DNA from 3 places in the Lactococcus sp. EKM203L genome. Region 1 is predicted to be linked to each of the others. Evidence: riboswitches for the same ligand, from Rfam matches in the RefSeq annotation. Region 1 holds a riboswitch; each other region holds the start of a gene.
The links. A riboswitch is a leader RNA that binds a small molecule or an ion and turns the genes downstream of it on or off. The one in region 1 is predicted to bind magnesium.

Region 1 (8,280 bases):
AACTTTTCTGATCGCAGATGCGATATCAGCGGCTTGTGATGTTTTAAGAATATAACCTTTAGCTCCAGCAGCTAAAGCTGGAAAAACTTTTTCGTCATCAATAAAACTCGTTAGAATTAAAATTTTTCGTTCTGGATTTTTGGCTAAAATCTTTTGCGTTGCTCCAATTCCATCAAGTCGATCCATCACTAAATCCATGAGAATAACATCAGGGTCAAGCATTTCAGTTTTTAAAAATCCTGACTCGCCATCGGCAGCTTCACCAACCACTTCGATATCGGGTTGAATATTCATGAAACTTGATAAACCTAGTCGCACCATCTGGTGGTCATCAACAATTAAAAGTTTAATTTTTTCCATTTTGTTCTTTCTAAATACGCATCATTTTTAAAGGCTCGGCTTCGCTTTAGGGATAATGATTTCAACAGTTGTCCCCGCACCTGGTGCCGAGATTACTTTGGCATCTCCGCCGATTAATAAAGCACGTTCTTTGATATTGGCTAAACCGTAACTGGCCGTCTTATCACTAGTAGAAACATCAAAACCAACTCCATCATCAGCAATTTTCAAGAAAATGTTTCCAAGTGATTCTCTTAAAGAAACTTCAATGTGCTCGGCTTGCGAATGACGCAAAGTATTCGATAAAATCTCTTGAGCCATTCGAAATAAATTGTCCTCAACATTACTCGTCGCTTCAATGTTAGCCAATTTAACCGTAATATTTGCTGATATTTTCGCTTGGAGCTCGTCTGTCAGTGCTGACAACCCTTCTGCTAGACTCTTACCATCTAGCTCTACTGGTCTAAGATGTAGTAAGAGTGCTCGCATTTCATTTTGTGCAGAATGGAGCACTTTTAAAACCAATTGTGTCTGTGTTTCGATTTGTTCTTTAGTCAAATTTTGTGTCGAACCAGCAACAGAAGATAAAATCATTGTCGCTGCAAAAAGTTCTTGACTGACAGAATCATGAAGTTCCCGTGAAATTCTTTTACGCTCTAATTCAATAATTTCAGCTTTGTCAGCAGATTTTTGCTTAGATAATTCTTGGAGTTCAGCTGACATATTCATAATTTTATCATGAACAGCTTGTAATTCAGGAGATTCAGGTTGTTGATTTTCTTCTAAAAGTTTAATATCATCTTGAAATTTTTGTTGAATAGCCATATTTTCAATATGATTAAAAAGGGTAAAAATCAGCGCAAGTAATCCTGCAACTGATATAAATATCCATAAACCATAGAAATTATCTCGAAGTTCCCTAATAATATTAGCGGTATTTAGTCCCCCTAAAGGTTGACCACTATTCATCATTATAAATAGTAGAAGGTACATAATAAGTATGATACTAAAAACTGCTAAAAAGGTTGTGAAAAGTGATTTTTTCATCCTCTAATCACCTCAATATTTCCTGAATCAACACGGATATTGATTTTAATTCGTTTTTCCACCTGATCTAAATTTTCACTAAAATAACGAACATTTCCCGCATTAATTTGTGCTGCCTCATTGAAAATCTTTACAAGCCCAGCATTTGTTGTTAAATCAAGCGAAACTCCTACATCCTCAGGAACAATAATTTTTGTATTACCTGTCATTTTTTTAATAGAAAGACTATTTCCAGAAGGTTTAAAAGTAACATCATCAAGATCAATGATATCATTTTGATTTTCATTCATGATTGACTCAGATTCATCTTGAGAAATATCTTCGTAAGAAAAATTTCTTACTCCTCCTTCTCGTGGATTATTTTTCCAAAAAACGATGCAAGCAATCGTAGGGAAGATAATTGCTAACCAGAACCATCCAACTGTGAAGAGAATCATTACCGATATTGCCCAAAAAATGAAACTGATGATACGTAATACACGCGCACGCGAACGAGTCGCCAAGATAGTAAAGAGAATAGCTAAAGCTAGAACTACCCACATACGCGGTGTACTAATCACATGAAAAATCAATCCTAATACAATAAAAATTTCTATAATAAAGATTGCTTTCAATTTTTTATTCATAAATCTATTGTACCAAAAAAAAGCTTACTTTTTCTCGGACTTAAGACTTAAATTTTACTTAAGCAAGATAGAGAAAAAATACTCCATTCATTAAGACGAAGTATTCTTTAAATTACATAATAAAAATATTTTTATCATATCCCATAAAATTTTTCAAAAAGATTTCTACCAGCTTGACTTCTTAACCCCTGGAATCTTACCTTCATGCGCCAATTTTCTAAAATTAACTCGTGACATACCAAATTTTCGCATGTAGGCTCTGGGTCTTCCGTCAATTCGATCTCGCATTTTCATTCGATTGGGATGAGAATCTTTAGGAAGTTTTCGGAGAGCTTCATAATTTTTTTCTTTCTTAAGTTCCTGTCTAAGCTCTTGATATTGAGCAACAAATTTTTGTTGCTTTTTAAATTTAGCAATTTTTGATTTCTTCGCCAAAATATTATCCTTTCATTTATTAATTTAGTTAACCAGTTAAGTATATCCTATAAATAAAACAATGTCAACTGGTTAACATTATTTTATTATCTCTATTTTAATTAGCGACTAAAGCTCCTCCTTGACTTGAAACATAGTCTTGGGCATTCTTCTTATTTATTTTTACTAGACTCCCTTTAGTATCCACTCCATAAGTTTCACTTTTTTCACCTTTGATAGTTACCGTCGCAGAAGGCATATAATATTGGTCAATTTGACTTCCAAAATAGTTTTCATAAGTAATGACACTTTGATCAAGCTTATCAGTGACAGACTCATCATTTGCTTGTCTCATTATATTTTGAATAGCCAAATCCACATTTTCTGGTATGAATTCATAACTTCCACCATCCACCATTTGACTTACCCCTTGATATTGAACAGAAACTACCTTGTTAAGACAATCTTTATAAGCCATAAATGCGGTCAAATTAGCAAGATTTATCGAAATGTTCGTTTTAAAATCTGATGAAATATCATTTAAAAATGATTGATATTTAAAAACACTATTAAGACTAAGCATTTTGTTCATTAATTCAGTCATAACTTCTCGTTGATGAGCGGCGCGTCCATAATTCCCATTGGCTAACGTATCTCTATCTCGAGCAAAAACTAAGGCTTGTTCTCCGTTGATGAGCTGCTTAGGATTTCCTGAAAGATAAGGAACATAAGCTTTATATTCAGGTTCTGTATTTGAGATATAAATCGCTCCACTATCTACAATTTTATCTGAACCAGGCAAAGTTATTTTACCTGAATCAGTCCCTTGATAGACATCTGAGCCATTAGTATCATTGACAACTTCTACTCCTCCAACGTCATTCACAAGATTTACTAAACCGTCCATATTAACAATCATAAAATTATTAAGATTCAGCCCTACTTGATTACCAATCGTTTTCATGGCATAAGTGACAGCAGATGATAACCCACCATTATTAAATCCTAAAGGATAAGCAGCATTCATTTTTTGAGTAGATTGAATTTTTCCAGATGCATCTTCAATATTCGTCATCGTATCTCGTTCCACTGAAATAATAGTGGTTGTTTTTGTCCGAGGATTCAATGTTAAAATAATTTGAGAATCTGAATTTCCATTCCATGAATCTGCACCACCCCGACTATTATCACCAGTATCCACTCCCATAAGCAAAATAGTTAGTGGTTTTTTTGCAGATATACTAGAACTTTTTATTTTTGTATTTACATGAGTTTTCGTTAATGTTTTCTCTGCTTGAACATAGATAACCGCACTAACTGCCACGACTAAAATAACAAAAAGGGACATAAAACGAACAAAATATACTTTTTTAGACCTTTTTATTTTTTTCTTTTGTCTAATTTCTTTTCTTTTCATATCAAGAATACTTCTTTCTTTTATTAAAAATTATAACTTACTTAAACTCTTTAATTTTTCGTCAGCCGAGCTATTCAAAACCAGTCCTACTGCCAAAGTTGAAATTAAAAATGATGATCCACCTTGTGATAAAAAGGGAAAGGTGACACCTGTCTCTGGAACCAAACCAATTGCTCCACCTAAATTGACAAAAACTTGTATCAACAAAAAAGATGAACAACCAATTGAAATCATTGAATTAAATGGATCTTTTGCCCGCATCCCCACCAAAAGCATTCGGGTAATCATGAAAAAAATGACAGCTAGGATTATAATTCCACCAATGATTCCCAATTCTTCTACTATTACTGAAAATATAAAATCTGTATGAGCTTCAGGCAAAAATCCTTGTTTTTCAATCGAATTCCCCAGTCCTCTTCCAAACCAGCCACCATCTACAATCGCATAATATGAATTAGCAAGTTGATGACCCGAAGAAGCCAAGTCAGTAAAAGGATTAACAAATGCTTTAAATCGAGCATTAATATAAGATCCTGGAATCAAATCGCCTCCACTGATAAAAAGAAAGAGCAAAAAACTAAGACTAATCGTAAGCAACATCTTCCCATAACCTGAAAACCATCGCCAAGAAATTCCACTTGCACCAATCATTATCAAGGCTAAGAGTCCAATAATTGCTGTATTTCCTAAATTAGGCATACTGAGTTCCACTATCATTAGTAAGATAATCGGAAATCGCCATCCCCCTACAACTTTTTTTATGAGAGTGTTACCCTTAAAAATTGCTTGAATATCATTTTTCTCAATCTCTTCTTGTCTGTTAGAAAAGATAGAAGCAAGAAACCAAACTGTAAAAAGTTTTGCAAATTCAACCGGCTGAATAGTTCCAATCCCTGGTAAGGGAATCCATCCATGCGCTCCATTCGCTGATGTATTAGGCCCCACCCTTGAATAAATCATCAGCAAGATAATAATTAGAAAAATTATTTTTAAAATCTTTTCATTTTTTATAATTCTTAATTTTACTCGATAAATAATAATTAAAGCCACAAAACTTATAATTATAAAGACTCCTTGAGAAATTGCCAATCGATAAGGAGATAGTCCTCGGTTAATTTGATAGGGGACAGTTGCTGAAAACACCATGAGTAAGCCAACAGCTGAAAGAATCAAATAAGGAATCAAAATAGATAAATCTAAAAAACTATTTTTTGTAATTTTTTTATCCATAAATGAATCCCCCTTCGTTAATTTTCCAAATGAACGACAAGAGTATTTCTAGTTGCAAATCAATGAATAACTTTTTATTTCTTATTTTTTATTGTTGTATGAATTAATATTTTTGTCATCGGCTTGTACCTCAATTTCTGATTTATAGTAGATTTTGATTGTACAGCTCCAACTCAGAGAACTAGGTTAGATTGAAGTGATAAAAATGCTTGTCCACTTTTATGCTATCTTTCTTCCTATAGCTCCCAGGGTCTGAGCCACTGTTATTCTGTGCTTCCATTTTCACCACCTCCTTTTTTATAAAAAAAATGCCTACGCCGGTTGAACGTAGACAAGGTATGATTTCAAAAAGATACACTATCAAGTGAACTAAAGTACCCAGTATCGTTCAAGCTTTAGCTCCGCAGGGCGATGTTGTTGCACTATTTCACGCCTTCTTTTTTCGACGTGAACTGTTGGCCCTCTCATCGTGTCTCCACGACTCTGCGGCAGCAACCCGTATCCCTGTGGTAGCCTCACCTACCGATGGTTAGAAAATCTCTAACCAAAATTGCTTAAATTAAATTTTCAAAATATTTCCTAAGCAAAAAAATTATAACACGACCTATACTTTTAGTCAAATAACAAATTCATTACCTAAATTAAATGTTTTTTTATTAGTTTAAACCTCTTGTTATGACTAAGTTTTTAGAAATTAGAACTAAGACAAAAATATTATTTTTTAAAATAAAATACCAAAGATTAAAATATACAGACAAAAAGCTTATAATTGAATAATGAATTTCGTTAATAAATAAAAAAACTTCCTAGTCAATGCTGACTAAGGAGCTTTTTATTATATTTATCGAATTCCTAAAGCAATACGGGCATAACGACTCATTTTATCAACTGTCCATGCTGGATGGTTTTTGAAAGTTATTTTTTATTTGTTGTTATACCAATGATTATAGGCTAGTAAACTTTAAAAGTCAAGCAATATGTGGTATGGACTGTCTACTGAATGTACTATAAATCAGATTATAAAACACTCTTACTTTTTACCTAAAATTGGTTTAAGTTTTTCATGTAAAACACCTTCAATCATTGCAATATAACCAGCTCTAGGAAATTCTTTTTGATTATCTATCAAATTAAACCTGTGTCATGTAATAAGTAATATCCGACTTCGTCTTTCTACTTTCACCATTTATTTTAAAACAAAATCAGATTTATAACTCGCTCAAAAATAAAGTAAAATTCTTGTATTTATATTATTAATATTTGCACGCGCCTTCCAATTTTATTCCTATAATTTTGGTGTATTTCTGCTAGTAACCATAAAACTAATAGATAAAATTATAAATAATATACCTAATAAGAAAATAGTGTGTTGACTTTGTCCAAATATCAAAAATATAAGACCTGCAATAAAAAAACAAATACTTGCTATTTGATATAACTGTTTATCTTTCATAAATCATCTCCTTCAAATGTCAGACTATAATGTAATATATTATAACAAAATTCACTAAAAGCCAAACGTGCAAACCCTAATTATCTCGTATTATTCAAAAATAAATTTTGTTTAGATTGTCTTATTATTTAGTTTTTATTTTAATAGATTTAATTATGACTTAATAGCACTTTTGAAGTAGGAATATTTTATGAAATCTTTATTGATATAGGATCAATCATTGTATTTTGTTATGTCATTGATATGCTTAGCCTCTTCTTGTTCAGCATGGCTATTGAGGCACTATATAGTTAGTGCTACTTTTTCATAGTTAAGTTTTGGATTCACCACTGTTGTATAAGAGAGATAAAATAAGAAGTTCAATAAATAATTTTTTTTAATGATAAATATACTATATTTTTTTAAATAGAATAAGTTTCGATCCAACATGATCTTCTATAGAGATTGAGTTTTCATCATCTTTAAATGGAATACCTTTCTCTATTATTCTTTGTGAAATTGAGTCATAGTAATCTTTAGATACTTCTAATTCCCATTTTAATATACCATTTTCTAATAAATTTCTTTTATTTATATTTTCACCCTCCCAAATATTTGTGGCAAAATGATGATGATAGTGATTCTGAGAATAAAAGTGAGCCGTATCCCCGACAAATGATACCAAATCGGTATTTAATAGCTCATTAAAAAATTCATCTGATTTAGCAATTGAATTACCCGTGAAATGCAGATGACCAATTTTCATATTTTTAGGATAATCTAAATGGTTATTTTTTTGATCTAATAAAGCTTGAACATCAACTGGTAAAGTCCCCATTTTAACTTTACCATCTTCCCAAATCCACTCAGTAGAGTCTCTATCGTGATATAGCTCTATGCCATTTCCCTCTGGATCATTAATATAAAATGATTCACTTACTAAATGATCTCCAGCTCCTATTGGATAATTGTTTTTAATAATTCTATCTACTGTTGTCGCCTTTGACGATACATCAGGAAACAATATTGCATAGTGAAATAAACCTGCTGTATTTTTCTTTCTAAGTCTACCTCCAAATTCCAGAGTGAGAAAAGCTTCTTCATTTTCCCTGAAAGCGTAAGAAACACTACTATCAGTCTCACTTATCACATGAAATTGTAGTAGATTCTCATAAAAATTTCGCATTACAGAAATATTAGAAGCTCTCAGTGTTATTTTCTTTATAATAAATGGTTTTGTATCCATATCAAGTCCTTCAATTCTTTATCTATTATTTATAAGTATATCAATTAAATTTTTTTAAGTAAAGAAAATCGTTTACAACCGTAAACGTAAAAGCCTTTCCAACCTGAGAACGCTTATTTTTATAACAACAAAGTGTACAAAGCATATTATCTGATCTCACCTTCTTATTTGTTTCATTTTGTTATTTAGGAGGATTATTGCCGTTTAATAAGTATTCTAGTTACACTTGCAAATTAATTTAAGCAATACCTATAATTCTTTGAATAGAAAAAAACATTTAGGATGTGAGATAAATTCCATATCCTAAATGTTTTTTATTTAAATATTAATCTTAAACATGTATAAAGCCATAGTTTGCATCACTTATTTTTACTGTACTGGTTGTGTTGAAATAACCATTCCCTAGGTCAATAGCCTCTCCGATCACCATTGTTCCTGCTGCTTTGTTTACACTCTCAACGACTGCCACATGCCCATAGCTTCCACCTCGAACATTCGGTCCAAATACTGCTATGGTAGATCCTGCTAC
Region 2 (8,280 bases), on a different contig from region 1:
TTTTATTAACATTAAGTTCTGTCATGACTACCATCTCATTAGTAATTTCTTCAACAATACTTGAGATACTACTTATAGTTCTTTGATTTCTTGGGATATCAATGTTGTAAACTTTCGCAATCCTCCCTGGATTTGAATCTAACAATATAATCCTATCAGACATCTGCACTGCTTGTTCTATATCGTGCGTAATCATTACAATTGATTTTGTGACAATTTGTTGACTTAACCACATATTTATAAGTTGATCTGACAGCTGTTTGGATGTTACAACATCTAAAGCAGAAAAAGGTTCATCAAGTAATAATAATGTAGGTTCTGCGGCTAAAGCTCTAGCAAATCCTACTCTTTGTTTCATTCCGCCAGAAATTTCTCTTGGATATGATTTTTCATTGCCCTCTAGCCCAATCATTTTTATTAGTTTTTTTACTCTATCATTAATTTCATTTTTAGATATTTTCAAATTATTATCTATGCCAAATGAAACATTTTTATAAACATTTAACCATGGGAATAGAGCAAAATTCTGAAAAACCATACTAATGTTTGGATCCGGTTCTTTAATCTTTTTTCCTTCAAAGATGATTTCTCCATGACTTGGATGAACAAGACCAGCTAAACTTCTCAATAATGTCGATTTCCCTGCTCCTGATTGTCCAATAAGACTTACAAATTCTCCTTCCTTTACGGTAAAGTTTATGTCTTTCAGAACTTGTATATATTTCTTTGATCTTTCTACTCCATAAGCTTTGCAGAGTGAAGTTACTTTTATTAAATTTTTCTTTTCCATTCTTATTTCCTCCCTTTTTAATAATGGAATTTTTCTCTAGCATATTTGTAAAGTGGTTGCCAAACGAATATAATACACAAGCCTACTACAGCACACATCGCCAAAGTACCAAGTGCTGATTTATCTTTAATTCCATCATTCACAGCAATATATTGCCCTAAGCCAGTAACATTTATTGTTTCTTTACCCCACTGTAGGCTTTCCGCTGCTATATCTGCATTCCATGCTGCTCCCGCAGCATTTATGATAGCTGTTATCAAGTACGGAAACATTGATGGAATGAGATAGCGAGTCCACCACTTGAACTTGGATAATGGAAAAATTTTTGTGACTTCTTTTATATCATCTGGTATTGCTAAATACCCAGCAATAACATTGAAAAAGTAATACCATTGACAACCAACCATGATTAGCGGCAAAATCCACCACTCAAGTTGCTTATACCCTAAACTAATAAAAATTACTATGAATGGAGTATATACGTTTGAAGGAATCGATCCAACAACTTGTCCAATTGGTTGGATAAAGCTTAAACGTCTTTTGTTACTTGCAACCCAAACCCCAAGAGGTGTAAAAATCGCTGCTGCTATAAGCATTGCTAATACTACCCTCAATGTAGTTAAAAGCATTAAGTGAGGGATTATTGAAAAATCTTCATGAGGTAAGAATCTATAAAGTTTAATAGCAGAGATAACAACCGCATACCCTAAAAGGATATACCAAATGATTGAAATATATTTCTTAACTTTTCCTAGATATTTAAAGATAAGATTTATCCTAAGAATATACCAAACTCTAGGTAACTTAAAAATCCAGAAATCTTTTATTTTTTGAATCCATTTCATTAATATTTTTCCAAAATTAGATGCTTTTACTAAATTGTATACAATTGATTTTGGAGGATTACCTTGAGTTGTTCCTTCATCATAACGATAATAATAAGTAGCTTTAACCAAAGGTTGAAAAACTAAGAAATTTAGTATGACGACATTAATAATTAAAGCAATAACAGCGAAACCACAAGCTTTAAAGTCTGCACGATCTAATGCAACTTGAATATAAGAGCCAATTCCTGGCAAAATTAAAGTTTCAGACTTAGGGATTGCGACGGTAACCTGTTCACTTGCAACAATGGCAAACCATGCTGCTGACTGAGATATGACAAGATTCCATAGTAGGCCTGGAATTGAATATACAAATTCAAGACGCCAAAATTTTTCCCAAGCACTATATCGAAATTGTGATGTTACTTCTTTCAAATCTTTGGGAACTACTTCCATTATTTGGTAAAGTGACAACATGATGTTCCATGCCTGTCCAGTAAATACTGCAAAAATGGCAAGTGCTTCAGCTCCCATTACATTACCTGGATATAATCCAAGTAAAAATGCAGTAGTGAATGTCATGAAACCTAATAAAGGAACTCATTCTAAGAAATTGACCATCGGCAAAATAATTCTTCTTGCAGTTTTAAACTTAATTGCCAATACACCACAAATAACAGAGAATAAAATTGACCACATCATTCCTACAATCATGCGAAACATTGTTCGCATTGAAAAATACGCAAGGTTTCCAATAGATAAAAAATCGTGCATTTTCTTGACATCATCCACTGAACTTTGAGACGGTAACGATGAAAGGGGTTGGTTAATAGTTATTTGTGTCACAATAAGAATAAATGCAAACAAACAAATAATACCAATTAAAATAAAATCACCCATAATAGATTTTACTTTTGGTTGTTTTGTATCAAGATATTTTCTTCTTGACATAAAAAGCCTCCTTTTCATATAAAGGGAGGCTCTCAAAATCAATAGATTATTAGTCTATTTAATCACGACATTTGAGTTTTGGCTTTCTGAGACGTAAGAAATGATATTTCTAGTTATCTTGGAAAAGCCTTGATTCGACTAGTCCTGCTTTACCCATTATTGTCTCTCGACAGTTTTGAGCGATAACCTATGTTCTTCAGAGTAACCTCACCTAATATGATTAGTTTTTATTTACTACAAAAAAAGTATAGCACTATCTATACTTTTTGTAAAATTGAAATGGGTAACCTACTTAAATTCTTTTTATTTCGAATTTTAAATAAATTATTTTGAAAAATACTTTTTTTAAACTAAATCGGGGACAATCCGTGTTCCTGCCCCACTTTTAACAAAGTTTTCCACATTTTCAAGTGAAGTAATCGTGGCTTGCTTACCAGTATTTTCGACAAAAGCGACAGCTGCTGCCACTTTTGGTTTCATAGAACCTGCCGCAAAATAACCTTCCTCTAGATATTGACGCATTTCGCTAACTGGTACAACTCCTAGAGCTTTTTGATTAGGTTTCCCAAAATTTAAAAAGACATCACCGACAGAGGTAAAAATAACTAGTTCATCAGCATCAACAAGTTCTGCTAATTTTGCTGCCGAAAAATCTTTATCAATTACCGCTTCGACTCCTTGATACCCCTTATTTTTTTCAATAACTGGAATTCCTCCGCCACCAGATACTGTAACCAAAGCTGATGATTCTAACAATGGTTTAATTGCGTTAGCCTCAACAATTTTGAGAGGTAAAGGTGAAGGAACTACTCTTCGGTAACCTCGTCCAGAATCCTCAATCAATTTCCAATCAGGATATTGAGTCTGAATATTTTTAGCCTCTTCTTGGCTATAAAAAGGTCCAATAGGTTTTGTCGGATTTTTAAAAGCCTCATCATTAGCATCAACTACTGTTCTTGTGACTACAGAAACAAATGGAACATCAGACATTCCATTATTAGCAAGAGCTTCTGTAAAAGCTTGTGCCATCCAATAACCGATTTGCCCTTGAGTCATAGCAACAGCTGTATCAAGTGGCATTGCCGGATTTTTAACTGAATTACTTTCAAGTTGTTGCAAAAGTAAATTACCAACTTGGGGGCCATTTCCATGAGTGACGACCATTTCAACATCATTGTCTTTTATTAAAGGCATTAATTGTTCGGCAGTCTTATTAAGTGCCATAGATTGTGCTTGCGCTGTAGGGTCGCTAGTTAAAATAGCATTCCCCCCTAGAGCAACTACAATACGTTTTGCCATTTTCTGTTAAATCCTCTCTACTCCTTATTTGGCTTTAGGTTGTTGTTGAGTAATACAATGGATATTTCCTCCACCATAAACTACTTCAACAGTGTTCACGCCAACTATTTCGCGGTCTGGAAACATCTCTTGAACTTGTTTTAATGCTAGAGCATCATTTTCATCACCGTATTGTGGTACGATAACTCCTTTGTTTGTAATCAAGAAATTCATATATGAAGCAATACAAATATCTCCGTCTTCACGTGGCATTGTTCCTTCAACTGTATCAATTCTAAATTGTTTTTTAATCGTTACATTTTTAGCTGGACAAGTCAATTTATGAACTTTGAGTTGACGTCCTTTAGCATCTGTCATTTGGCTCAAGCGTTTATAGGCATCTTGTGCTGCTTCATAAAAAGGTGACTTCTCATCCTCAGTATAAATGCATGCAACTTCCCCTGGTGCTACGAAGCAAGCAACATCATCCACGTGACCGTTTGTTTCTTCTGGGTCAATTCCATCCCCAAGCCAAAGAATTTTTTCAGCATTCAAATGTTCTTTAAGTTTATTTTCAATGTCCTCTTTGCTCATGTGAGGATTGCGTCCTTCAGATAAAAGGCACATTTCAGTAGTCAAAACTGTTCCTTGACCGTCAACATGGAACGAACCTCCTTCAAGAACAAAATCATCTGTCCGATAAGAGTCAACACGTTCTAATTCACAAACTTTTTGTGCCACTAGATCATCTTGATCCCAAGGAAAATATAGACCATCAACAAGTCCACCCCAAGCGTTAAAAGTCCAGTCATTTGCTCGAAGTTCGCCCTTATCATTAATTACAAAACTTGGCCCACAGTCACGAACCCACGAGTCGTTGTTAGAAACTTCAAGCACACGCACATCAGCGGGTAATTGATATCGAGCATTTTGATATTGGGATTGTGAAACTAACATTGTTACTAGTGTAAATCTACTAATTGCTTTAGCAACATTAGTAAAGGCAATCTGAACAGGTTTTGCTCCATCACGCCAGTTATCTGGACGTTCGGGCCAGATCATAAAAATTTGATCTTGAGCTTCAAATTCACCAGGCATCCGAAAACCATCTTCTTTTGGTGTTGTACCAATAATACGTTTTGCCATTTTTTCTCTCCTATTTTTTTATTTTTTTAAATTTAATAATTAATTCACCAATCACAATAAAAATAATTGCGCCAATTGTAATCGGTAATTGTTCTGTTAATGATGCCTTATCATATTGCAAGGGTATGGCTGTAAAAATTAATGATATGATAATAATAATCATTGGTAAGGCCATATATACTTTCAAGATTCCGTCACTACCACTCACTTTAAATGGACGTGGAGTCTCAGGGTCAATCTTGCGCAATTTATAAAAAGCAGGGAAGACCGGAATATAACTCAATAAAAATAGTACTAAATTTAGTGAGAAGAATGACCAGAACAAATCTTGGTTGGGTAATAATGGGGCAATCACAACAATAAATGTCGCTACAATCCCATTCATCAAAGCTGCCCCCCAAGAAATTCCATTAGAAGCACGTCTTTTTGAGAAGAATTTAGGCATATCACCATTATCAGCAGCATAACTAGCAATATTATTAACCCCTTGTGACCAAGAAACCATATTACCCACTAAAGTCAGCATAAACAAGAAAGCGATTAAACTAATGAACCAACCTGTCGGTGTACCCAGCATCACTTGGAAACTATCTACCAATCCCGAACTTGTCGATAATTTATCGGTTGGAATAGCAACACCGATCCCAAAGGCCGAAAACATATAAATCGCTGCAATTACGATCCCACCAATGATGATTGATTGTGGGATTTGTTTCTTAGGATTTTCCATACTGTCAGCAAAAGTACAAATGACTTCAAACCCCAGTAAGTTAAAAATGATTACTGAGATAAATGATAGACTATGCAAATCAAAACTTGGAAGTAATGATGCTAAAGTATAATGATTTGCTACTCCCTTAGTCAAAGCTGAATAAACTCCTAAGCCTCCTAATGCTAATGCTAAGAATACCTTAATTACTGCGCCGCCATTTAAAATCCAAACGCTATCACTTACTGGATATAAACTAATCAAAACAATAACCCAGATGAAAATTAATTCAATTAATAGTGAAATACCTGTATTTAATTGAAAGCCAAACATTGTATGCAATAAATCAGGACAAAGTACAGCAAGTGAAGCCATCCATAATGGGAAGTTTACCCAATAAAACCATGAAGCACGTGCTCCCCAACGATGACCAAAGGCTTTTGTAATCCAATCATATAGCCCACCCTCACCAGTATAAGTTGTTCCAAGTTCAGATGTAATTAGACCATAAGGTAAGAGAAAAGCAACGATGAGAACAATCCACCAAAAGAACTGCGAGTTACCAATAGCAGCAACCGGTGCTGCTGCTTCGGCAACAAAAACAACACAAATGACAGAAAGAATAGCACTAAACAGACTAAATTTTTTCTTTCCATTTTCCATAAATGATACACTTTCTTATTTGGCTAAGTAAGCCTCTAACTCAGCCTTAGCTTTGGCTTGTGCTTTCAAATCATAAGGATTTTTTTCAGCATAATCGGACATCAACCAAACAAGGAGGGCACGAATTGAAGTCAAGCGATTTTCGGCTTCGTCAAAACAAATTGAGTTTGGACCATCAATAACCGCATCAACAACTTCTTCACCTCTTGAAGCTGGAAGACAATGCATAAATTTTGTATGTGCTCCTGCTTTTGCCATCATCTCAGGTGTCACTTGATATTTAGGGAAGAAAATCGCTAGACGTTCTTCTTCTGATAGTTCTGCATCATACAAACCGTACCAAACATCTGTATAAAGGAAATCTGCACCGACAATTGATTCTTCATCGTCTGTTACTTCATAAGTACCACCAGAAACCTCACAATTTGCAGCTAATTTTACTTGATGTTCTTCATTAAGTTGGTAGCCTTTAGGGCCAAAATGAACAAAGTGCATTCCCATTTTAGTTGCGATTAAACCTAATGAGAAACAAACTTGAGTCGCATCACCGACAAAGACAACTTTACAATCTTCTAATTTTTTACCAGCTGGTAAATGTTCAATCATTGTAGTCAAATCACCGACTTCTTGTGTTGGATGATTATAGTCTGACATCCCGTTAAGAACTGGAATGGTTGTATGTTTTGCAAGGTTATTAACTGATTCATGACGATCAACACGCGCCATGATGATATCAAGCAATCTAGAAAGAACTGTGCTTGTATCTTCTATTGTTTCATGACCACCGAGTTGAATTTGACCAGGTGCTAAATATTCTGCATGTCCTCCTAATTGAGTCATAGCTGTTTCAAAGGAAACACGAGTACGAGTTGATGTTTGTTGGAAAATCATTCCTAGTGATTTGTTTTTAAGAAGTGGTGGATAGTAGCCATTTTTAATCGCTGCTTTGATTTTTAAGCCCAATGTTACAATATCAAGAATTTCTTCTTTAGTGTACTCTTCTGTTGTGATGAAATCACGTTTGTTTGTTGTTACCATTTCTTTATTCCTCCTGAATAAAATAGTTATTTGACTCCCCTCTTGGGGACGCTTTCAGTATATCAAGAGCAAAAATATAAAACAATCAACTCTAGGATTTAATCTTTTATAAAAGCCGAAAACCCTTTGATATCAAAGGGTTAAGTAAAAAGGTTTAGTAAGGTTTAGAACTATTTTAACCGCTTTCTTAATTAAAATAAAAATAAACTCCATTAAAAAATGGAGTTTTAGGATTATTGAGTAAGCTCTGATTTTTCAAACGCTTCCCAGACTTCGCAAACTTCTGAACGTTTTTCAACTTGGAGTTTTATAAAAATATTGTGAGTGTGGGTTTTGACTGTTCCTAGAGAAAGATATAATTGATTGGCTATTTCTTGATTGTGTTTACGTTGAAGGAGAAGTTCAAGAATTTCTCCTTCCCGTTGAGTGATTCCATATTTATCCATAAATCTTTTAAAGTAATATTCATCTTCTTCAAAATTACTTACAGAATCATTAGTCTCATTTTTTTCATTTCTAATATCAATGACAGCTACTTCTTCGTTGCCTTTTTGATAATTGGTTAGAAAATATTTAATGGCAATAAGGCAAAGTGAGATATGAAAAATATCTTCTGAAACATTTCTATTATGGATTTTAAGCATATTTGTATGATAAATATCTCTAAAATAAATAATAAAAGTATCTTCTACCACTATAGCTAATCCAAAAAATATTGCTAGGCTTCCAATTAATTTTACATATTTTCCTAAACTGCTTTTAGGAATCATTTTTCGATTATGAATTAATAAATAAATTCCAAGATAGACCGTTAGTAATTGGCTTGGAAAATAATAGAGCCAGACCTTTAGCGCTGAATTTGCCATAAAAGGCACAACAAT
Region 3 (8,280 bases), on a different contig from region 1:
CGGTTTCACATATCTCAGAACAAATCAATGAACGCAATTTAAATCAGCGTCCAATCTTGATTTTCGGTAAAAACGATTTTATCACTTTAGCAGCCATGCTTGCGACAAATTTAACTGGTCACGCTTATATTCCTGTTGATGCTCACACACCATTTGAGCGGACAGAAATGATTAAATCAGCGGCAAAACCAGCGGCGGTACTCACTACAGTTGAGCTGTCAGCAGATTTTGAAGCACTTTTTACTGACAGAATTTCTCTTGAACTTACTGACCAGATTTTGACTGACAAACTTCCAGCACTTGATTTTTCTAAAGCTGTTTCTGGAAATGACAGCAATTATATTATTTATACTTCTGGAACAACAGGAGTACCAAAAGGTGTTGAAGTCAGTCATGATAATCTTGTGACTTTCACCAATTGGATGAACAATGATTTTATGAAAATTGAAAATAATCAAATCTTGTCACAAGCCCTTTACAGCTTTGATTTATCAATTTTCAGCTTGTATCCAAGTCTTACAACTGGCGGAACATTAATTTCACTCTCACGTGACGAAACAACCAACTTCAAATTACTTTTTGAGCGTTTGAACAAAACGGTCATTAATACTTGGATTTCAACACCATCATTTGTTGATATTTGCTTATTGGACCCTTCGTTCACTGAGAAAGAACACCCTCAATTAGTTCAATTTATTTTCTGCGGTGAAGAATTAACAAAGAAAACAGCAGAAAAATTACTGACAGCTTTTCCGTCAGCAACTATATACAATACCTATGGTCCAACAGAAGCAACAGGAGCCATTTCGTCAGTAAAAATCACGAAAGAATTACTGACAGAAAATGATCGTGTCCCAATTGGTTTTGCCAAACCAGGTGTTGACTTAAAAATTATGGATAAGGAAATCATCATTGTTGGTGATTCGGTAGCCAAAGGTTACTTTGAAAATCCAGAAAAAACTGAGCAAGCCTTTTTCACAGTCGACGGAAAACCCGCTTATCATACAGGAGATGCCGGTTCAATTTCCGCTGACGGAATGCTCCGTTACCAAGGACGAATTGATTTTCAAGTTAAATTTAATGGATTCCGTATTGAACTTCAAGATATTGAAGCCAATATTCAAAACTTAAAAGAGATTGAAAAAGCGGTAGTCTTACCGAAAACAAATGACCAGCATAAAGTCACCGCATTAATCGCTTATTTAGAAACAGAAAAAACATTTGAAGACCGTGCAGCCGAACGCGCCTTCACAAAAGAACTCAAAGCTGAACTTTCAAAAACAATTATGGATTACATGATGCCAACTAAGTTTGTTTATCTTAAAAAGTTCCCATTGAATCAAAATGGCAAAGTTGACCGCAAGGCACTCGCCCAAAAAGAGCGAGGTGACAACTAGTGCAACCCTATTCAACACCCTTTTACTTCGTGATTTTAGGACTTGCTTTAATTCCTATCGTTATTGCCCAGCTTCTGGGCAAAAAACTCATGTGGTATCAAGTCCTATTGACCATCGCTTTTCTTTGGCTGACATTTTCGGGAACAGTGACAATTTGGGCATTAATCGGCTTCGGAGTCTTCCAGACCATCATTGTAAAATTCTATGAGTGGTATCGAGTAAAACAAAACAAGAATCAGAGTTTTGTTTTCTACCTCATCATTCTGCTCTCTATTTTGCCATTAGTGATTGTCAAAGTGCATCCTCTGTTCAATCCAGGACCTGGACCAGGTTCAATTCTTGGATTCTTAGGAATCTCTTACATCAGTTTTAAGACAGTAGCCATGATTATGGAAATACGAGACGGACTTATTAAAGCCGTTCCTCTTAAAGAATTTCTATATTTCCTCTATTTCTATCCAACGATTTCATCAGGACCAATTGACCGCTTCCGACGTTTTGTTAAAGAACTAAAAGCGCCAGTTGTCACTGAGAAATACCTTGATTTATTAAATAAAGGTGTCTTTAGAATTTTCCAAGGTTTCCTTTATAAATTCATCATCGGATACTTGATTGACCAATATTGGCTACATGGCATTGCAATCTCTGCAACGATACACCCAAGCTTCTTGAATGTTTCATCATCAATGTATGCTTACGGACTCTATCTATTCTTTGATTTTGCTGGCTACTCACTCTTTGCCATTGGTGTCAGCAATTTAATGGGATATGACCTCCCACACAACTTTAACAAACCCTTCTTAGCTAAAAATATTCATGACTTTTGGCAAAGATGGCACATGACTTTGAGTTTTTGGTTCCGTGACTTTGTATTCATGAGATTAGTGAAAACATTCATGGTTAAAAAATGGTCGAAAAATATGATAACCATCTCAAATGTTGGTTACCTCGCAAATATGTTACTCATGGGATTCTGGCATGGTTTAACTTGGTATTACATCCTTTATGGTTTCTACCACGCTATGTTAATGATTGGGTATGACGCATGGAAACGTCTGAAGAAACGTAAAAACTGGAAAATTGCAGATAATAAATGGACAAGTGCTATAAGTATTTTCATTACATTTAATCTAGTATTTATCAGTTTCCTTATTTTCTCAGGAATACCAAATCACATCATTATGCACTGCATAGATCCACATTTCCCACTTCCTAACTTCTAAAAGGCGTTAGGCATATCATAAAAAAACATTAGGAGAAACAAAATGAAAGAACAAATTTTTGATATTATCGAAACCGTATCAGGCACAGACGAATTCCGTGAAGACTTAGACATGGATTTATTTGAAGAAGGAATTCTTGATTCAATGAGAGCCATCATGCTCATTGTTGAATTAGAAGGCGCTTTTGATATCAGTCTTCCACCATCAGAAATGGACCGTGAAGATTGGAATACAGCAAATAAAATAGCAGCACGCGTTCAGGAAAAAAAGGATGAAAATTAAAATTTTTAGAGCCATTGGCCCATTAATTGCAGCTTTAGCCCTTGTTGGCTTACTGATATTTCTCCCAATAAATGTTGGTATGAAATACTCAAAAGACCAACTTATTAAATTTGCTCAATCACCACTAAATACTCCAAGCTTTACAGGCTATTCAATTAAAAAACAAGCCTATTCAGACCCCGAGTTTTTACCAGTTCTTGGTTCATCAGAAATGGAACATGTGGATTCTTTTCACCCAAGTGCCTATTTCAAAAAATACAATTCTGGTTTTACGCCATTCTTAGTAGGACAACCAGGAACAACTACTTTAACCCACTTTTTCTACATGAACTCTGTGGCAAATGAGTTAAAAAATCGTAAAATTGTTTTTGTCATTAGTCCACAATGGTTTTCAAAACAAGGAATTGTTGAAAGTGAATTGAAAAACTTTGTATCCAAAGGTGAGATTTACGGTTGGTTAAAAGAAGCAGATCCTAAAGAAAATACCACCACCCAACTTGCAAAACATTTATTAAGATTTAGATCGCTTAAATCTGAAGAGACGATTTATAATTCTCTAGAACGTCTAGCAGATAAAAAACCACTGACCACTCTACAAAAAATGACTGTGGCGACCAATCTTCAATTTTGGCGAAAAGAAGATTTACTCTTCTCAAGTGTTTCACAATTCACAGCACAACCTCTTGGACTTACACCAAAAATTAATAAGTTTGCTAAAGAATTACCCAATGATCCAACCTCTGAAAACTTAGAAAAATTGGCAGTTGATCAAGGAAAAGATAGTTCAAATAACAATCCTTTCCAAATCAATAATAAAGTTTGGGATAAGAAAATAAAATCCAAATACAAACATCTTGAAAATTTTAAAAAGCATGTTACCTATTTAGAAAGCCCAGAGTATCAGGATTTCCAACAGCTCTTAAATGTGTTTGCCAAAAATAATAATGATGTTTTATTTGTTATTCAACCAGTAAATGGCTCATGGTCATCTTACACTGGAGTATCAAAAGCAACACTCGAAAATTTCAGCTCTAAAATTAAAACACAATTGCGCAGTCAAGGCTTTTATCAAATTGCTGACTTAACAGATATGTATAACACGCCTTATGCCTCTGGTGACACTGTCCACTTTGGTACTAAAGGTTGGTTGGCTACAGACAAAGCAATTGAAAAATTCATGAAGACACCAAGTAAGGTCAAATATCATATTGATAATTCGTTATTTTTATCAAAAGATTGGGCAATGAATGGTGCAACAGAGTCTATCATAAATTAAATAATAAAAAAAGATTGACAAAAATAGAAAGAACAGTTATAATTGTTTTGGTTATGCCATAAGCATAGCCGTCGGTAGGTGAGGCTACCGCAGGGATACGGGTTGCTGCCGCAGAGTCGTGGAGACACGATGAGAGGGCCAACAGTTCACGTCGAAAAACAAGGCGTGAAATAGTGCAACAACATCGCCCTGCGGAGCTAAAGCTTGAACGATAGCTTGTAACTGATTCGCTCTATAATAGTGATATCTTTTTTGGAATTATTCCCTTGCCTACGTTCAAGTTTTGTAGGCAAGGTTTTTTGTATTTAAAAAAGGAGGTGAAAAACGGAAATGGAATCCCAGACCATTAATAGTCCCGAGCCTGATAGGCCGCAGATAATTAACGTGATAAGAGCAGCTTTCCGTTTTTATCACCTTCTTTAAAGTGCCTAACGTTTGGGACTGTACACGCAAAAATATTATAGAATATGAGGTACAGACCAATGAAAAAAATTAGAAAAACACTCGAAAACACAAAAAGAGCTACAACATTTGTAGATAACAATGAAATAAATGTAAGATTAGAATTTGCAAAAACTTCTACAAAAGAGGAGCTATTTCAAAAATTTAAAACATCAAATAAAGGATTAAGTGAAGAACAAGTAGAAATCTCTCGTGAACAATATGGAGATAATACGATTACGCGTGGTAAAAAAACTTCACTTATTAAACGGCTTTATCAAGCGTTCATCAATCCTTTTACCATTATATTGTTTGTCTTAGCATTAGTTTCAGCTTTTACGGATATTATCTTAGCAGCTCCTGGTGAGAAAAATCCCCAAGGACTCATTATCATTACTACAATGGTTTTAATCTCAGGAATTCTGCGTTTCGTTCAAGAGACTAGAAGTGGAAATGCTGCTGAGAATCTCTTAAAAATGATTACGACGACGACAAACGTTCATAGATTAGAATCAGGAAGTCAAGAGATTCCTATTGAAGAAGTTCTCGTAGGCGATATTATCCATCTATCAGCTGGAGACATGGTTCCAGCAGACCTTAGGATTATTCAAGCAAAAGACTTATTTATCAGCCAAGCCTCTTTAACTGGTGAAAGCGAACCAGTAGAAAAACTAGATTTAGCTACTGATGAAAAAGATGATTCAATCACAGAGTCAGTAAACCTAGCCTTCATGGGTTCAAATGTCATTTCTGGTAGTGCTTATGGAGTTGTAATTGCAACTGGAGATGCGACCATTTTTGGTGAAATGGCAAAAAGTGTAACCGAAGACTCAACTAAAACAACTTTTGAAAAAGGCGTTAACTCAGTTTCATGGGTCCTTATTCGCTTTATGTTAGTTATGGTTCCATTTGTCTTATTGATCAATGGTTTCACTAAAGGTGATTGGATGGAAGCTGCACTATTTGCTTTAGCAGTTGCTGTTGGTTTAACACCAGAAATGTTACCAATGATTGTGACAACTTGCCTAGCAAAAGGTGCAGTCACAATGTCAAAAGAAAAAACAATCATCAAGAACCTAAATTCTATTCAAAATCTAGGTTCAATGAATATTCTCTGCACTGATAAAACTGGAACATTAACACAAGATAAAGTAGTATTAATGCGTCATTTAGATATTCATGGGCAAGAAAATATTCGAGTATTAAGACATGGATTTTTGAATAGTTACTACCAAACTGGTTTAAAGAATTTAATGGATTTGGCAATTATCGAAGGAGCCGAAGCCAAGCAAGATAAAAATCCTGAACTGGGTGGTCTAAGTAGTAAATATACAAAAGTTGATGAAATTCCTTTTGATTTTGAAAGACGTCGGATGAGTGTTGTAGTAAAAAGCAATACTAATGGAGCGACTTCAAAAACGCAAATGATTACTAAAGGTGCGGCTGAAGAAATGTTAGACATCTGTACTTTAGTCGAAGATAAGGGAAATGTTGTTCATTTAACTCCTGAACTCAGAGCATACATTCTGAAAAAAGTTGATGAACTTAACGAAGAAGGAATGCGCGTGATTTTAGTCGCTCAAAAAACAAATCCTTCACCAGTAGATACATTCTCGGTTCAAGATGAATCTGAAATGGTGTTAATGGGTTATCTTGCCTTTCTTGATCCACCCAAAGAATCTACAGCAAAAGCAATCAAAGCACTCAATAAATATGGGGTATCAGTTAAAATCTTGACTGGTGATAACGATAAAGTTACTCGTTCAGTTTGCAAACAAGTAGGACTTCCAGTTGATAAAACTATTTTAGGTTCTGATATCGACCAATTAGATGATAATGAATTGGCAAAGGTTGCCAAGGAAGCTTCTGTTTTTGCTAAGTTATCACCTCAACAAAAAGCCAGAATAGTAACAACACTTAGAAATTCAGGCAATAGTGTCGGCTATATGGGAGATGGTATTAATGACGCAGCAGCAATGAAATCATCTGACGTTGGAATTTCAGTAGATAGTGCTGTAGATATTGCCAAAGAGTCAGCTGATGTAATTTTGTTAGAAAAAGATTTAATGGTTCTTGAAAAAGGAATTATTGAAGGAAGAAAAACCTATGCTAACATGATTAAGTATATAAAAATGACAGCAAGCTCTAATTTTGGTAATATGTTCTCAGTTCTAATCGCTAGTGCATTTTTACCATTTATTCCAATGTTATCTATTCATATTCTCTTACTTAATTTAATCTATGATTTCTCTTGTACCGCTATTCCTTGGGATAATGTCGATGAAGAATATTTGGTTGTTCCAAGAAAATGGGATGCAAGTTCTGTAAGTAAATTCATGTTGTGGATTGGCCCAACAAGTTCCGTATTCGATATTACAACTTATCTCCTAATGTTCTTTGTGATTTGTCCAGCAACATTTGGACCATTTAGCTCTCTTGTTCCTGGAAGTACAGCATATATTGGATTTATCGCGCTCTTCCATACTGGCTGGTTTGTTGAATCAATGTGGACTCAAACCTTGGTTATCCATATGATTCGTACTCCTAAAATTCCATTTTTACAAAGTCGTGCTTCGGCTCCATTAACAATCTTAACTTTCATGGGAATCATTGGACTCACAATCATTCCATTCACAAGCTTTGGAGATTCAATTGGTTTAATGGCTTTACCAATTAACTTTTTCCCATGGCTAATTTTAACAGTAGTGATGTATATGATGCTTGTCACCATATTTAAAAAAATATTTGTTTCAAAATACGGTGAATTACTTTAAATAAAAAATAAAAGTGGTGATAATTTATCCCACTTTTATTTTACTTTGGTATAGTCTATGCTATAATTAAATCAAGAAAAGTAAGGTAAAAAAATGAAAACATCAAAAAATGAACAAGACTATCTAAAGGCAATATATAGCCTAAAAAATGAAAATAATGGATCTGTTAGTATTAATGCCATTGCTCAAAAATTATCAGTATCATCACCAAGCGCCACTGAAATGATTAAACGATTAGCCAAAAAAGAACTTGTTATTCATAAACCTTATTATGGGGTATCACTTACAGACTTAGGAAATCACGAAGCGAGATTTATTTTAAAAAGTCATAGGGTCTGGGAAACTTTTCTTTTTGAGAAGGTTGGATATACAATGGAGGAAGTGCACGATGAAGCCGAAAATTTAGAACATGCTTCATCACCAAGGTTGATTGAATCTCTGTATGTCCTGATGGGCTATCCAGCAACTGACCCTCACGGCTCAGAAATTCCTACAGAATCATTTTGGCTGAAAAATGAAGTGGAACTCACACTTGATGAAGCACAAGTTGATCAGACTTACCACGTTACTACTATAGAAGAAGAAGGAAAAAACTTTTTCAAAAAATTAGAAATTTCTCTTCCACATCTTATTAAAGTAATCGATAAATTAGAAGATAAATCAATAATTATTAAAGAAGATCGAGAAAGTACAATTGTAATCCCACCATTTTTACAATCTAAAATTCATCTCATGCATAGAAGATAAGATAAGATACACTAAAAGTCCAAGAAATTTATTTGGACTTTTTATTTTTGAGTTTTCATATAGTTTTAAACTATAGGTCATCATATTAAAAATGTATTATTAAAGTTTTATTAAATTTGATAAGATAGACCTATTAAAAA

Region 2: it holds a riboswitch for magnesium, as region 1 does, so the genes downstream of both, HFD15_RS14205 (hypothetical protein) here and HFD15_RS06830 (FtsW/RodA/SpoVE family cell cycle protein) in region 1, are expected to answer to the same signal.
Region 3: it holds a riboswitch for magnesium, as region 1 does, so the genes downstream of both, mgtA (magnesium-translocating P-type ATPase) here and HFD15_RS06830 (FtsW/RodA/SpoVE family cell cycle protein) in region 1, are expected to answer to the same signal.

What each region holds. Positions count from the first base shown of each region.
Region 1 is NZ_JAALEQ010000003.1:207,021-215,300, forward strand. It holds gene HFD15_RS06805 (response regulator transcription factor) at 1-360, opposite strand, end outside; gene HFD15_RS06810 (sensor histidine kinase) at 388-1,386, opposite strand; gene liaF (cell wall-active antibiotics response protein LiaF) at 1,383-2,012, opposite strand; gene rpsN (30S ribosomal protein S14) at 2,178-2,447, opposite strand; gene HFD15_RS06825 (LCP family protein) at 2,545-3,843, opposite strand; gene HFD15_RS06830 (FtsW/RodA/SpoVE family cell cycle protein) at 3,874-5,073, opposite strand; M-box (ykoK) riboswitch at 5,446-5,607, opposite strand; gene HFD15_RS06840 (hypothetical protein) at 6,359-6,526, opposite strand; gene HFD15_RS06845 (VOC family protein) at 6,918-7,751, opposite strand; gene HFD15_RS06850 (CHAP domain-containing protein) at 8,083-8,280, opposite strand, start outside.
Region 2 is NZ_JAALEQ010000001.1:271,780-280,059, reverse strand. It holds gene HFD15_RS01520 (ABC transporter ATP-binding protein) at 1-790, opposite strand, end outside; gene HFD15_RS01515 (ABC transporter permease subunit) at 808-2,196, opposite strand; gene HFD15_RS14205 (hypothetical protein) at 2,215-2,565, opposite strand; M-box (ykoK) riboswitch at 2,622-2,791, opposite strand; gene arcC (carbamate kinase) at 2,911-3,864, opposite strand; gene aguA (agmatine deiminase) at 3,889-4,989, opposite strand; gene HFD15_RS01500 (APC family permease) at 5,000-6,361, opposite strand; gene ptcA (putrescine carbamoyltransferase) at 6,377-7,399, opposite strand; gene HFD15_RS01490 (LuxR C-terminal-related transcriptional regulator) at 7,633-8,280, opposite strand, start outside.
Region 3 is NZ_JAALEQ010000005.1:29,110-37,389, reverse strand. It holds gene dltA (D-alanine--poly(phosphoribitol) ligase subunit DltA) at 1-1,397, shown strand, start outside; gene dltB (D-alanyl-lipoteichoic acid biosynthesis protein DltB) at 1,397-2,620, shown strand; gene dltC (D-alanine--poly(phosphoribitol) ligase subunit DltC) at 2,663-2,902, shown strand; gene dltD (D-alanyl-lipoteichoic acid biosynthesis protein DltD) at 2,892-4,178, shown strand; M-box (ykoK) riboswitch at 4,242-4,402, shown strand; gene mgtA (magnesium-translocating P-type ATPase) at 4,661-7,393, shown strand; gene HFD15_RS09485 (metal-dependent transcriptional regulator) at 7,487-8,140, shown strand.